One region of the Pseudomonas sp. Pso3 genome, then DNA from elsewhere that is predicted to be linked to it. Evidence: riboswitches for the same ligand, from Rfam matches in the RefSeq annotation. Region 1 holds a riboswitch; the other holds the start of a gene.
The links. A riboswitch is a leader RNA that binds a small molecule or an ion and turns the genes downstream of it on or off. The one in region 1 is predicted to bind cobalamin.
Positions count from the first base shown of each region.

Region 2: another riboswitch for cobalamin. It lies ahead of ACZ5R1_RS02850 (ABC transporter substrate-binding protein); the one in region 1 lies ahead of cobW (cobalamin biosynthesis protein CobW).

Region 1 covers NZ_AP043687.1:2,317,943-2,324,919, reverse strand. Annotated here, with positions in the region: gene cobN (cobaltochelatase subunit CobN) at 1-695, opposite strand, end outside; gene cobW (cobalamin biosynthesis protein CobW) at 702-1,754, opposite strand; cobalamin riboswitch at 1,858-2,183, opposite strand; cobalamin riboswitch at 2,242-2,447, shown strand; gene ACZ5R1_RS10840 (CbtB domain-containing protein) at 2,534-2,719, shown strand; gene ACZ5R1_RS10835 (CbtA family protein) at 2,732-3,409, shown strand; gene ACZ5R1_RS10830 (cobalamin biosynthesis protein) at 3,409-3,783, shown strand; gene ACZ5R1_RS10825 (segregation and condensation protein A) at 3,774-4,502, opposite strand; gene ACZ5R1_RS10820 (L-threonylcarbamoyladenylate synthase) at 4,613-5,242, opposite strand; gene ACZ5R1_RS10815 (PHP domain-containing protein) at 5,239-6,111, opposite strand; gene ACZ5R1_RS10810 (septation protein A) at 6,172-6,756, shown strand; gene ACZ5R1_RS10805 (response regulator transcription factor) at 6,761-6,977, shown strand, end outside.
Region 2 covers NZ_AP043687.1:601,158-608,134, reverse strand. Annotated here, with positions in the region: gene pcaK (4-hydroxybenzoate transporter PcaK) at 1-166, opposite strand, end outside; gene ACZ5R1_RS02870 (IclR family transcriptional regulator domain-containing protein) at 285-1,139, opposite strand; gene ACZ5R1_RS02865 (Mpo1 family 2-hydroxy fatty acid dioxygenase) at 1,283-1,801, shown strand; gene ACZ5R1_RS02860 (ABC transporter ATP-binding protein) at 1,786-2,550, opposite strand; gene ACZ5R1_RS02855 (FecCD family ABC transporter permease) at 2,547-3,581, opposite strand; gene ACZ5R1_RS02850 (ABC transporter substrate-binding protein) at 3,578-4,594, opposite strand; cobalamin riboswitch at 4,626-4,772, opposite strand; gene cobJ (precorrin-3B C(17)-methyltransferase) at 4,779-6,449, opposite strand; gene ACZ5R1_RS02840 (precorrin-2 C(20)-methyltransferase) at 6,437-6,977, opposite strand, start outside.

The DNA.
Region 1 (6,977 bases):
AACGGATTCAGCCCTTCGGCGGCCAGCTGCTGGCAGAAGACGTCGACGAAGGCGGTGTTGGCCGACTGCAGATGGGTGCGATAGAACAGCAGCGCCGCGGTCGGCCAATCCGGTCGCCAGTGCTGGCGCCAGCCGTCCAGACCCAGGCCTTCCGGCTGATAGACCGCCACCCGCGGCAATTCCCGTGGCGGCTGGTAGGTGTACGGGGCACCCAGGCATTCGGCCGCCAGGCAATGCAGGAAATCCCGGGCATTGCCCAGCCCTCCCTGGCGCAGATAGCGCCACAGCCGTTCGGCCAGCTCCGGGGCCACCGTACCCAGGGCCATCAGCTCCGGATCGGGCCGATCGCAGCCGGGTACCGCGATCAGGGTCAGCCCCCGCGCGGCCAACTCGGCCAGCCGTTCCATGCCATAGCGCCAGTAACCCTGGCCGCCATGCAGGGAGATGAACACCACTCGCGCCTGGCTCAGCACCTCCTCGACATAGAGGTCCACCGAGGCGTGGTTCTGCAACTGCATGGGATTGGCCAGGCGCAGACTCGGATAGTCCTCGTCCAGGCTACGGGTCGCCTCCGCCAGCAGCGCCAGGTGCGAATCGCCACTGCAGAGCACGACGATCTCACCGGGCGTCTGCGCCAGGTGAGCGATGCCGTCGTCGGGGACGAAGCCGCCCGGCTGGGTACGCAGCAGATGCATCTGGCGTCAGGCGACCGCGGCGCGCAACTGGGTGGTGATGGCCGCCTGGTCCAGCTCCTGGCCAATCAGCACCAGCTGGGTGCTGCGGGTCTCATCGGTCTTCCAGGGGCGGTCGAAGTGCTTGTCGAAGCGGGTGCCGACCCCCTGGACCAGCAGTCGCAGCGGCTTGCCGGCGATGGCCGCGAAGCCCTTCACCCGCAGCACACCATGGGTCTTGACCACCTCGGCCAGGGCCGCCAGCAGGGTCGCCTCGGCCACCTCGGGCAGCTGGACGCCGAAGGAGTCGAATTCGTCGTGATCGTGGTCTTCATGACCTTCGAGGTCATGGTGGGTGGGACGGCTGTCGATATGGGCCTCGGATTCGGCCTGCAGCCCCAGCAGAACCGACAGCGGCAGCACGCCGCGACTGGCTTCCACCACCTTGACCGCCGGCGGCAACTCCTCGGTGACCTCGGCACGTACCCGCGCCAGGGCCTCGGCATCCAGGCCATCGGCCTTGTTGAGGATCACCAGATCGGCGCTGGCGAGCTGGTCTTCGAACAACTCGTGGAGCGGCGATTCATGGTCGAGGTTGGGGTCCTGGCGGCGCTGGACGTCCACCTGCTCGGGATGGGCGGCGAAGGTGCCGGCCGCCACCGCGGGGCTGTCGACCACGGTGATCACCGCATCCACCGTGCAGGCGTTGCGGATCTCCGGCCACTGGAAGGCCTGCACCAGGGGCTTGGGCAGGGCCAGGCCACTGGTCTCGATGAGGATATGGTCGATGTCGCCGCGGCGGGCTACCAACTCCTTCATCACCGGGAAGAATTCTTCCTGCACGGTGCAGCACAGGCAACCGTTGGCCAGTTCAAAGACGCGGCCCTGGGCCTCTTCCTCGGTACAGCCGATGCTGCACTGGCGCAGGATTTCACCGTCGATGCCCAGCTCGCCGAATTCGTTGACGATCACCGCGATGCGGCGGCCTTCGGCGTGGTCGAGCATGTGCCGCAGCAGGGTGGTCTTGCCGGAACCGAGGAAGCCGGTGACGATGGTGACGGGGGTCTTGGCCAGGGTTTTCATGGGCTGCCCTTAGAGAGAAAGCGAAAGAAGACGGGCAGGCATGCCAGGCGCTCGCGCCGCGGCGAGGCCCCAATGGCAGCCCGGATCACCCCGCCCGGTTGCGTGTTCGAAACGTGGCGAGGCAGGTCTCCTGGCTCGCGGCGCCCGGCTCCGGCCTTCCCGCGTGAGCAGTGGCCTTAGAGCGTGTTCATAATTTCGCGAGCTAGAGTCAAACAAGGCGAAGATGCTTGAGGAAGCGGAGTTTACGAATGGTAAATGAGCATTCCGAAAGCAGCTTCAACGCAGTTTGGCCGACGCGCAGCAAATTATGAACAGGCTCTAGTGGAGAGGCTAAAAACGCCGCTTACAGTTGCGGGGGCAGCCGCGGTGTCGCACCGCGTTCCCTTTCAAGCTCTTGCCGACAAGAGCACCTCGCAACGCGACAGGCTACGAGCGCCCCGCCGGGGTGTCAATCGGCCAGACTTGACCGGCGGACGAGGCGCGTGGTCTGCTCGCCGCTGCTTCAGGTGTCGCGACTCCGCCATGGGTCGCGGTGAAACGGGAAGCCGGTCCGAGTCCGGCACTGCCCCCGCAACGGTAGACGAGCGCAGGATCACAGAGCCACCCGGCCGGCAAGTCTGGGGAAGGCGATCCTGGTAGTTGCAGCCTGCAACCCTCGTGAGTCCGGAGACCGGCCTGCTGCTTTCAAGCAACCCGCGGTGGGCGGTCGTGCTGGACGGCGGCCGCCTGCGGCTCGCTGCCTCGGCGCGTCCCTGCCGCTTCGACTCCGAGGCCCTGCCATGACCGCTACCCGCTCGACCACCGCCCTGCCCCAGACCAGTACCCGCACCCAGCGTCTGACCGCCACCCTGCTCGCCTGCCTGCTCGGCCTGGGCCTGGTGCTTCTGGCCGGTTTCTCCCATGTCGAGGCGCTGCACAACGGCGCTCACGATACCCGCCATAGCGAAGGCTTCCCCTGCCACTAAAAGGAGTTCGCCATGTTCCAGCGTATTGCCTTCAGTGCCGGCGTGGCCGGCCTCCTTGCGGCCCTGTTGCTGAGTGCCCTGCAAAGCCTGTGGCTGACCCCGCTCATCCTCCAGGCGGAAACCTACGAGGTCCAGACCGAGGCGCCCGCCATGGCCGGACAGCATCATCATGGTGAAGAAGCAGCCTGGACGCCGGCGGATGGCTGGCCGCGAACCCTGTCGACCTTTGGCGGCAACCTGGTGGTGGCGGTAGGCTTCGGCCTGATCCTGGCGGGCCTGTTCAATCTAAGAGGCCCGACCCGCCTGCACCAGGGCCTGCTGTGGGGCCTGGCCGGCTATGCCACCTTTTGCCTGGCGCCCAGCCTCGGCCTGCCGCCGGAGCTACCCGGCACGGCCGCGGCGGATCTCACCCTGCGTCAAGCCTGGTGGCTGGGCACTGCCGGTGCCACTGCCGCGGCGCTCGCGCTCCTGGCGTTCACTCGCCATCCCGGCTTCAAGATCGCCGCCCTCGGGCTGCTGCTCATTCCCCATCTGCTGGGTGCGCCCCAACCCGTCGCCCAGGCGAGCCTGGCACCGGAGGCCTTGCAACGGCACTTCCAGATCGCCGTGCTGGCCAGCAACCTGCCGTTCTGGCTGCTCCTGGGACTCGCCTGCAGCTGGCTGTTCCATCGCCAGGCGCCTCAGGCCTGATGGCGCTGGTCCTGGGCCTGGGTTGCCGCCGGGGCTGTTCGGTGGAGGAGCTGACCGCGCTGGCCCTGGCAGTGCTGCAGGAGGCCGGCTGCGACCCCAACGCCCTCACGGCGCTGGCGACGGTGGACCGCCGTGTGGAGGAAAACGCACTGCAACACCTGGCCCAGCGCTGGCAACTACCCTTGCAGGGCTTCTCCGCCGAACGTCTGGCGCAACAGGAGGGCATCGCCGCGCCGAGTGCGGTCGCCTTGCAACACACCGGCAGTCCCAGCGTGGCTGAAGCCGCGGCCCTGGCCGCGGCCGGTGAAGGCGCCCGGTTGCGGGTCGGCAAGCGCAAGAGCGCGGCCGCGACGGCAGCGCTGGCTTACGCCTGAGCGACCCCTTCCGCATCAGTGTCTCTGACCCGGGCGCGGACATGGATGGGGCTGAAGGGCTCGTTCTGCACCAGCTCCACCAGGGATTCCTTGACCAGCTCGAGGATGGCCATGAAGGTCACCACCACCCCGAGCCGGCCTTCATCCAGGGTGAACAGCGCCACGAAGGGTACGAAGGCGCCATCCTTGAGGCGCTCCAGCACCTGACTCATGCGCTCGCGGGTGGACAGCACCTCGCGGGTCACCTGGTGACTCTCGAACAGGTCGGCGCGGCGCAGGACCTCGCCCATGGCCAGCAGCAACTCGCCCAGCTCCACCTCGGGTAGGAGCTTGCGCGCCCGCGCCTCGGGCGCCGGCAAGCTGGGCACCACGAAGTTGCGTCCCTCCCGCGGCAGGTCGTCGAGGTCCTCGGCGGCCTTCTTGAAGCGCTCGTATTCCTGCAGCCGGCGGATCAGTTCGGCGCGCGGATCTTCCTCTTCGGCCTCCAGGCCTTCGGCGCGCGGCAGCAGCATGCGCGACTTGATCTCCGCCAGCATGGCGGCCATCAGCAGGTATTCGGCGGCCAGCTCCAGTTGCACCGCCTTCATCAGCTCGACGTAGCTCATGTACTGCCGGGTGATCTCGGCGACAGGAATGTCGAGGATGTCGATGTTCTGCTTGCGGATCAGATAGAGCAGCAGGTCGAGAGGCCCCTCGAAGGCTTCGAGAAAGACCTCCAGCGCATCCGGCGGAATGTAGAGGTCCTGGGGCAGTTCGGTGAAGGCCTCGCCATAGACCAGCGCCAGGCGCAGCTGCTCGGGTTCGAGCAGCTGGGGGTCCAGGGCTTCGCTCATGCTTCGATCATGAAGGGCGTGGGATCACCGGCACCGACGCGGATCACTTCCGGCTCGTCGTCGGCCAGGCTGATCACGGTGGAGGGCTGCAGGCCACCCGGACCGCCCTCGATCACCAGGTCGACGAAATGCTCGAGACGCTCGCGGATCTCCCAGGCATCGCCCAGGGCCTCGTCATCCCCCGGCAGGATCAGGCTCACGCTCATCAGCGGCTCGCCCAGCGCCTCCAGCAGCGCCAGGGTGATGGGATGCTGGGGCACCCGCACGCCGATAGTGCGCCGCTTGGGATGCAGCAGCATGCGCGGCACCTCGCGGGTGGCGTTGAGGATGAAGGTATAGGGTCCTGGTGTGTAGGCCTTGAGCAGGCGAAAGGCGCTGGTATCCACCTTGGCATAGATGCCCAGCTCGGAGAGGTCGCAGCACACCAGGGTGAAGTTGTGCTTGTCGTCGAGCTGGCGGATGCGGCGGATACGCTCCACCGCGCTCTTCTCACCGATACGGCAGCCCAGGGCATAGGACGAATCGGTGGGATAGGCGATGACACCGCCGGACTGGATGATTTCCACGGCCTGACGAATCAGCCGCGGCTGGGGATTCTGCGGATGAATCTCGATGAACTGGCTCATTGGGGTTCCCGATTCTGAGGGTACAGCGGTTGACTGAAGCGCGCCCAGAGGGGCGGCAGATCTTCGGGCAACGGGCGGTACATCCCCAGCTCCGACCAGTCGGCCGGCGCATGGAAATCGCTGCCCGCACTGACCATCAGACCGAATTCCCGCGCCAGAATTGCCAGGGTGCCGACCTGCTCCGCCGGCTGCACGCCATTGACCACCTCGATGGCGTGGCCACCGCCGGTGACGAATTCTCCGATCAGCTTGCGCAGCTTGGTGCGGGTGAAGCCATAGGCCAGCGGGTGGGCCAGACTGATCCATGCCTTGGCGCCCTTCAGGGTCGCCAGGGTCTCGGCCAGGGTCGGCCAGTGCTGCTTGACGTCGCCGAGCTTGCCGCCGCCCAGCCACTTGCGAAAGGCATCGCCGCGGTCTTCGACGAAGCCGGCCTGCACCAGGTATTCGGCGAAATGCGGCCGGGCCGGCGCATTGCGACTGTCGCCCAGGGCCAGCTGCACCGCCCGGGCGCCGTCCAGGGTGCCGGGCATGCCCTTGGCCGCCAGCCGCCGGTCGATTTCCCGGGCGCGTTCCCAGCGTCCCTCGTGCAGGGCTTCCAGCGCAGCGTTCAATTCGGGCGCCTCGGGGGCGAAGTTGTAGCCCAGCACATGCAGGGTCGCCCCACCCCAGGTACAGGACATCTCGATCCCGGGCAGCAGGCGCAGACCCAGGCCGTCCGCGGCTTCCAGGGCTTCGGCATAGCCATCCAGGGTGTCGTGGTCGGTGATGGCCAGCAGTTGCACCCCGCGCTCATGGGCGCGTCTGACCACCTCGGCGGGCGCGAAGGCGCCGTCCGACGCGGTGGTATGACAGTGCAGGTCGATACGCATGGCTTTCTCCTCCGGCTTCATCAGGTATTATGCCGCGATGCACTGCTATCGGCTGCGTTAATGAAACAATTCATCGATTTCATCCCTCTGCTCCTGTTCTTCCTGGTCTACAAGCTCGATCCGCGTCCGCTGGAGTTCGCCGGGCACGCCTTTACCCTGGGCGGCATCTTCAGTGCCACCGCGGTGCTGATCATCGCCTCCCTGGTGGTCTACGGCGCGATCTTCGCGACCCAGCGCCGGCTGGAGAAGAGTCAGTGGCTGACGCTGATCGCCTGCCTGGTGTTTGGTGGCATGACCCTGGCCTTCCATAGCGAGACCTTCCTGAAATGGAAGGCGCCGGTGGTGAACTGGCTGTTCGCCCTGGCCTTCCTGGGCAGCCATTTCATCGGCGACAAGCCGCTGATCCAGCGCATGCTGGGCCACGCGGTGCGCCTCCCAGCCCCCATCTGGACGCGGCTGAACATCGCCTGGATCGTCTTCTTCATCGTCTGCGGCTGCGCGAATCTCTACGTGGCCTTCACCTACGAAAGCTTCTGGGTCGACTTCAAGGTCTTTGGCAGTCTGGCAATGACCCTGGTGTTCATGCTCGGTCAGGGCCTCTATCTGGCGCGCCATCTGCAACCCATGGATGAACCGCGAGACTGATCCCATGAGTCAGATACTGCTGATCGACGACGACCAAGAACTGTGCGACCTGCTCGGTGCCTGGCTGAAACAGGAAGGCTTCGAGGTCAACGCCTGTCATGCCGGCAGCGACGCCCGCACCCAGTTGCGCGAGGCGACACCGGATGTGGTGGTGCTGGACGTGATGCTGCCTGACGGCAGTGGCCTGGAATTGCTCAAGCAGCTGCGCAGCGATCATCCGC
Region 2 (6,977 bases), 1.7 Mb from region 1:
TGTCGAGGCCGTCGAGAAAGACGATGAGAAAGCACAGGGCGACGATGCGCCACTGGTAGGCGGACAGCGCCTGGCGATTGATGAACTGCTGGACGTCCAGGGTGCCGGCTGTCGCCGTGGCCGAGGAATCGGCCAGGGGCACGGCGCCCGCGAGGGTGTGCGTCATGGTGGTCTGCTCGTGTTGTTGTTATCGGCGTGTTGCGCCACTGCGCCGACGTTAAGTCCAACCCCAGACAGCTGACAATTCGATTATCGGCGACATGGCCGATAATCGACCGGATTCGCTAGTGAAACAACCGGGTGCTCAATTCCTGGCTGGCCGCCAGGAGCACCGGCAGGAAGCGCGTCTCCAGCTCCTGGCGACTGACCCGACTGGCGTGGGTGCCGACATTGAGCGACGCCAGCACCTGGCCGGCGGCGTCTCTCAGGGGCACCGCCAGGGATCTCAGCCCCACTTCCAGCTCCTGGTCGACGATGACGTACCCCTGCTGGCGCACCTGGCCCAGGCACTCGATGAGCGCCGGCGGCTGATAGAGGGTACGGCTGGTCTTGGCCTGGAGGTCGGCGTGTTCCAAGTAGTCGTGCAGGGCGGCATCGTCCAGGGCGGCGAGCAGGATGCGGCCCATGGAGGTGCAATAGGCCGGCAGCCGGCTGCCGACGCTGAGGTCCACCGAGATCAGTCGCTGCGGCGTGGCCGAGCGGGCGATGTAGAGGATCTCGTCGCCTTCCAGGGTGGCCATGGAGCAGGCTTCGTGCAGTTGTTCGCTCAGGCGATCGAGCACCGGCTGGGCGGTGACCGCCAGCGGCGTCGACGACAGATAGGCGTGCCCCAGGGTCAGCACCTTGGGCAGCAGCGAATAGGTGCGCCCGTCGGTGGTGACGTAGCCCAGCTTCATCAGGGTGTGCAGGCAGCGACGCACCGCGGCGCGAGGGATCTCGGTGCGATGGCTGATCTGGGCGATGGTCAGCTGGCGCTTGCGCTCCTGGAAGGCGTGGATGACCGCCAGGCCGCGGGCCAGGGAGGTCATGAAATTTGGGTCGCCGGTGAAGGCTTCGATGCGCTTGGCCGGCGAGGCGATGATGGGCGGCGCAGCCAGTGGCGGCAGGCCGGTGGCGTGAGCGGTGCGGTTATCGTCCATCGACCCTATCCTCGGCAGGCTTTTGATCGATTATCGAGCGAGGGGGCGATTATCGCAATCGCATTTCTGCCGACACCCGCAGACGCGCAGGGGCCTCCAGGTGCATGCTGAGGCTTCCCGCCCAGTCGCCTGGATGCCTGTCGATGAAGACCCTGGAAGATCATCTCAGCCAGTACGCGAGCTACCACCGCGATCCGCGCAATATCGCCAGCCACTTCCCCGGCATCCTGCTGATCGTGCTGGCGGTGGCCATCCTGCTGTCGCGACCGGTCTTCAGCCTGGCCGGCTGGCCGCTGTCACCCGCGGTGCTGGTGGCCGGTACGGTGGCGCTCTTCTATCTGCGCCTGGATCGGCCGTTGGGGCTGCTGATGAGCGTCCTGCTCGCGCTCGCCCTCTGGCTAGGTGCCGCGCTGGCGGCCCAGACCACCGGCGTCTGGCTGGCCTGGGGGCTGGGTCTGTTCCTGATCGGCTGGGCCATCCAGTTCGTCGGCCACCACTACGAGGGGCGCAAGCCGGCCTTTCTCGACGACCTGGCCGGCCTGGCCATCGGCCCGCTGTTCATCGCCACCGAAGCCGTCTTCTGGCTGGGCGGCCGCCAGCAGCTCAGGCAGGCGATCGAAGAACGGGCCGGCCCGGTGCGGCGCCGTCAGCCCAGTCGATAGCGGATCGACGGCCGACCGTCGGGACCGTCCAGCGTCACCTGCGCCCTCACCCCCCAGACCTGCTGGATCAGCGCGGCCGTCAGCACCTCGCCGGGGGCGCCTTCGGCGACCAGACGGCCGTCGCGCAGCACCGCCAGGCGATCGCAGAACAGCGCGGCCAGGTTGAGATCGTGGATGGCCAGCACGCAGGTCGCCGGCAGGCGGCGGACCAGGTCGAGGATCTCGAGCTGGTGCTGGATATCGAGGTGGTTGGTGGGTTCGTCCAACAGCAGTTCGCTGGGCTCCTGGGCCAGGGCGCGGGCGATCTGGGCGCGCTGGCGCTCGCCGCCGGAGAGGCTGTGCCAGCGCCGTGCCGCCTTGTCGACCAGGCCGACCTGGGCCAGGGCGCGCTGGCAAACCTCGGCGTCGCGCGCGCTCCAGGCATCGAGCAGGCCGCGATGGGGCGTGCGCCCCAGGCGCACCACCTCGGCCACCGAGAGATCGGCTTCGGTACCGGCCTGCTGCTCCACCAGGGCGACCCGGCGCGCCAGGTCGCGCCGGCGCAACTCGGCCAGCGGCGTCCCGTCGAGACTGACCCTACCCTCCTCCGGCCGCCGCAGCCCGGCCAGCAGCCGCAGCAGACTGGACTTGCCCGAGCCATTGGGGCCGAGCAGTCCGAGCACCCCGCCCGGCGGCACCGCGAGGGTTACCCCGGCGAGGATTGGCTGCCCGCCGGCGCTCCAGGCCACGTCGCGCGCAGCGAGGCTCATCGGACCTCCCGTGCGCGATAGAGGATGAAGGCAAAGGCCGGGGCGCCCACCAGGGCGGTGACCACGCCAATGGGCAGGGTCTGCTTGGCCACCAGGGTGCGGGCGACGATGTCGGCCAGCACCATGAACAGCGCGCCGATCAGGGCGCAGGTGGGCAGCAGCCGGCCATGCCCCGGACCCACCAGGAAACGCGCCACATGGGGGATCACCAGGCCGACGAAGCCCACCGCGCCCACCAGGCTGACCAGGCAGGCGGTGATCAGGCCGGTGACGGCCAGCAGCAGCAGGCGCAGCGGTCCCACCGCCACCCCGAGGCTGGCAGCGGCGTCTTCGCCAAAGGCGAAGGCGTCCAGCGCCCGGGCGCAGGCCAGGCACACCAGCAGCCCGGCGAGCACCACCCCGGCGGCCAGCCAGACATCCGGCCAGCGCACCCCGGCCAGGCTGCCGAGCAGCCAGAACATCACGCTGCGCGCCTGCTCGGCATTGGCCGCGGTGGCGACGATATAGGCGGTCAGAGCATTGAACAGCTGGGAAGCCGCCACCCCGGCGAGGATGATGCGGGTACTGCCGCCGCTGCCGAGAAAGGGCAGCACCACGGCGAAGGCCAGCACCGCGCCGAGAAAGGCACCCAGGGACACGCCGAGCACCCCGCCACCGACGCCCAGCAGCATCACCAGCACCGCGCCGGTGGAGGCGCCGGCCGATAGGCCGAGCACATAGGGCTCGGCCAGGGCGTTGCGCAGCAGCGCCTGAAGGATGGCGCCGGAGACCGCCAGGCCCGCACCGCAGCAGGCGGCCACCAGGGCGCGACTGAGGCGGTATTCCCAGACGATGCCCTGGACGATGCGCTCCACCGGATAGGGCCCCAGGCCGAGGCCGTTGGCGATGGCCTGCAGACTGGTCAGGGGCGCGATGGGCATCTCGCCGAAGGACGCCGCCAGCACCACGCTCGCCGCCAGCGCCAGCACCGCGGCCAGGCCCAGCAGCCAGCGCCAGGGCCGGGCGCCTTCGGCCGCGAGGGGCAGACTCATGGTTGCGGCTTGGCCAGGTCGGCGGCCAGGGTCTCGACGCTGTCCACCACCCGCAGCGAGGGATTGAGGGTCGGGGCATCCACCACCAGCAGATGATTCTCGCGTACCGCGCGCAATTCGCGGGTCAGGGGATCGCTGCGCAGGAAGGCCAGCTTCTTGTCCACGTCATCGGCCGGGTAGAGACGCCGGTCCATGCGCGCCACGACGATATAGTCAGGGTCCAGGCTGGCGATGCGCTCCCAGCTCACCGCCGGCCATTCCTCGGCGCTGTCGACCACGTTGCGCAGCCCCAGGGCCCGGGCGATCCAGGCCGGCGCACCGAGGTTGCCGGCGACCCAGGGATCCCCTTCCAGCCGCGGACTGGAAAACCAGAACAGCACCGAGCGGCCCTGCACCCCGGCGGCTTTGGCCTGCTCGCCCGCGACGGCGATACGGCGGTCCAGGTCGGCGACCAGACGCTCGCCGGCCGGCTGCACATCGAGGATGGCCGCCAGCTCGCGGGCTTCGCGGGTCACCAGCTGCATGTCGAAGGGCGCGCTGCGGCTGCCATCGCTGTTGGAATCGGCGGTCACCGCCTTGCCCTCGCAATCGCTGGGCGCCACATAGGCGGCGATGCCCAGCTTGGCGAAGCGCGGGAAGTCCGCCACCTCGCCACCGGGGCCGACGTGATAGGTGTACTGGGCCGCCACCAGGTCCGGCCGGGTGCCGACCACGGCCTCGAAGCTGGGGGCGTTGTCGGCCAGCCGCGGAATGCCCTTGCCCGCCGCCTGCAGGTCCGCGGGCAAGCCGCCGAACCAGACGCCGGTGCCCACCAGCCGCGCGCCCACGCCCAGGCGCAAGAGCAACTCGGTGCTGGCCTGACCGAGGCTGACCAGCCGCTGGGGCGCGCGCTCGAAGACCAGCTCACGACCGCAGTTGTGCACGGTCAGCGGATAGGCGGTGGCCGCCTGGGTGGTGAGAGAGGCAACGGACAACAGGCCGGCGGCGAGCAGCGGCAGAAGACGGCGAAACATGGACTCTCCTTGGGATGACGCGTCCCTTGTGGATGTTGGGTAGCCCCTGGCAAGGTCTGGCTCGCTTCTCGCGAAGCTCACAGTGGCGCGACCGCACCGGAGTTGCACCGGCTTCCCGCCAGGGAACAGGAAGGTCGCCGAGGGTGAGCCAGCGGCGACCAGGATTCAAGCACTAAATGTTACTTTATAACAATTCCGGATCGTACCAGCGTGGCGTATAGACCCACTCGCCGCCATCGGCCCGCGGGAAACGCCGGGTATGGCTGGAGCCGAGGATCACCAGGGTGCGTGAATCCACCATGTCGCTGCGCAGCGCGCCGAGGCTGGTGTATTCGAGACCGCCACCGGGACGCCCGACGTCGCGGCCGAGGATCACCGGGGTGTTCGCCGGACGGCAGCTGCGCAGGACGTCCAGCGCCCGCTCCAGCTGATGCGGCCGGGCCTTGGAGATGGGGTTGTAGAAGGCCATGGCCAGGTCCGCCGCGGCGGCCTGGCGCAGGCGCTGCTCGATCACCGCCCAGGGCTTGAGGTTGTCGGACAGGGAGATCAGGCAGAAGTCGTGGCCCAGGGGCGCGCCGGCCAGGGCGGCGCTGGCCATGGCCGCGGTGATGCCCGGGAGGATCTCCAGCTCCACCGCCGCCCAGCGCGGATCGTCGGCGCCTTCCAGCACCTCGAGCACCGCGGCGGCCATGGCGAAGACGCCCGGATCGCCGGACGACACCATGACCACCTGGCGACCGCTGGCGGCCAGTTCGAAGGCGTGGCGGGCGCGCTGCAATTCTTCGCGGTTGTCGCTGGCATGGGCCAACTGATCCGGGCGCAAGGGACCGGCCATCTGCACGTAGGTGGCGTAGCCGAGCACGTCCTGGGCCTGGTCCAGGGCGCGGCGCACCACCGGTGCCATGAGCTCCGCCGCGCCGGGGCCGAGACCCACCACGCTGAGGCGCCCACGGCGCTGGCCGAGGTCATCGGCGTCCAGCGGCCGGTCATGCAGGTGCAGGGCGAGACCCTGGGCCTGGGCCCGCGCCACCGACGCCCGGGCGAAGTCCGGGGTGCGGGCGTCGACGAATCTCAGGGGTACGGCCAGCGTCTGGCTCAGCTCGGCGAGGCCGGGCGCGGCCATGTCTTCCGCCCGCGCCAGCAGCAGCGCCACGGCGCCCGGCGCATAGCCGGCGCTGGCGAGCAGCGCGGTGACGGCGGCGGCGGTGGCATCGGCGCGTGCCGCCACCAGCACGGCGCGGGGATGGATCAGCAGGGTGTGATCGTCAGCGCTGGCCAGTGGCGAGACCAGGATACGCTGCCGCGCCGCGGGATCGCGGGCCAGGGGCACCTCATCCAGCCAGGGCGCCTCGCCCTCGATGCGTACCGGGGCGCCGGCCAGCAGATCGGCCACCCGATGCTTGGCCACGTCGACATCGGCCAGGGCATAGCCGGCCGGCGGATCGAGCAGGCAGGTGCCGAATCTCAGTTCGCCACTGGTGGTGATGGCCGGGGCCACGTTCAGCAGCGTACCGAGCTGACGGGCCAGGCGATTGGCGCCGGCCAGGCCGCCCAGCAGCGGCACCACGGCGCTGCCGTCTTCGGCCACGGCCAGCACCGGCGGCTCGGCGGTCTTGTCGTCCAGCAAGGACGCCAGGCTGCGGATGACGATGCCGGCGGCGCAGAGCACCAGCAGCGGCCGCTGCTGCCGATAGAGCTCGCGCAGGTGATCGCCGAAGGCGCTGTAGCTGACGTCGCCCTCGACCCGCCCGGCCAGGCCGTGCACCAGGCTGCCCGGCAGGCCGGCCTGCAAGCGGCGGGCGGTGGCCAGGGCGCCGGGACCGAGGATGACGATGGCCGGGCTCAACCCTTCCATTTCACCCCCGGCACCACCACCAGCGAGAAATACGGCGAGGCCATGGGGTCGACGGCGTCCAGCGCGACGATGCGCTGATTGTCCATGGTGGCGCGCTCGATGTAGCGGGCGCGGTCGTCCAGACCCAGCTCACGCAGCACCTGGCGCACCTTCTCGAAATTGCGGCCGAGCTTCATCACCACGGCGGCGTCGGCGCTGGCCAGGCGCGCCTTGAGCTCTTCCGCGGAGAGCACCCCGGAGAGCACCGTGAGGGTCTGGTTGCGATAGACCAGCGGCAGGCCGAGCATGGCCACGCCGCCGAGCATGGAGCAGACCCCCGGCACCACCTGGGCCTCGTAGCGCTCGGCCAGGCGGTCGTGCAGGTACATGTAGGAACCGTAGAAGAAGGGATCGCCCTCGCAGATCACCGCCACGTCGCGGCCGGCGTCCAGATGGTCGGCCACCTGGGCGGCGGCGGTGTCGTAGAAGTCGGCGATCACCGTCTCGTAGGACAGCGGCGGCGCCAGCTTCTCGGTGGTCACCGGATAG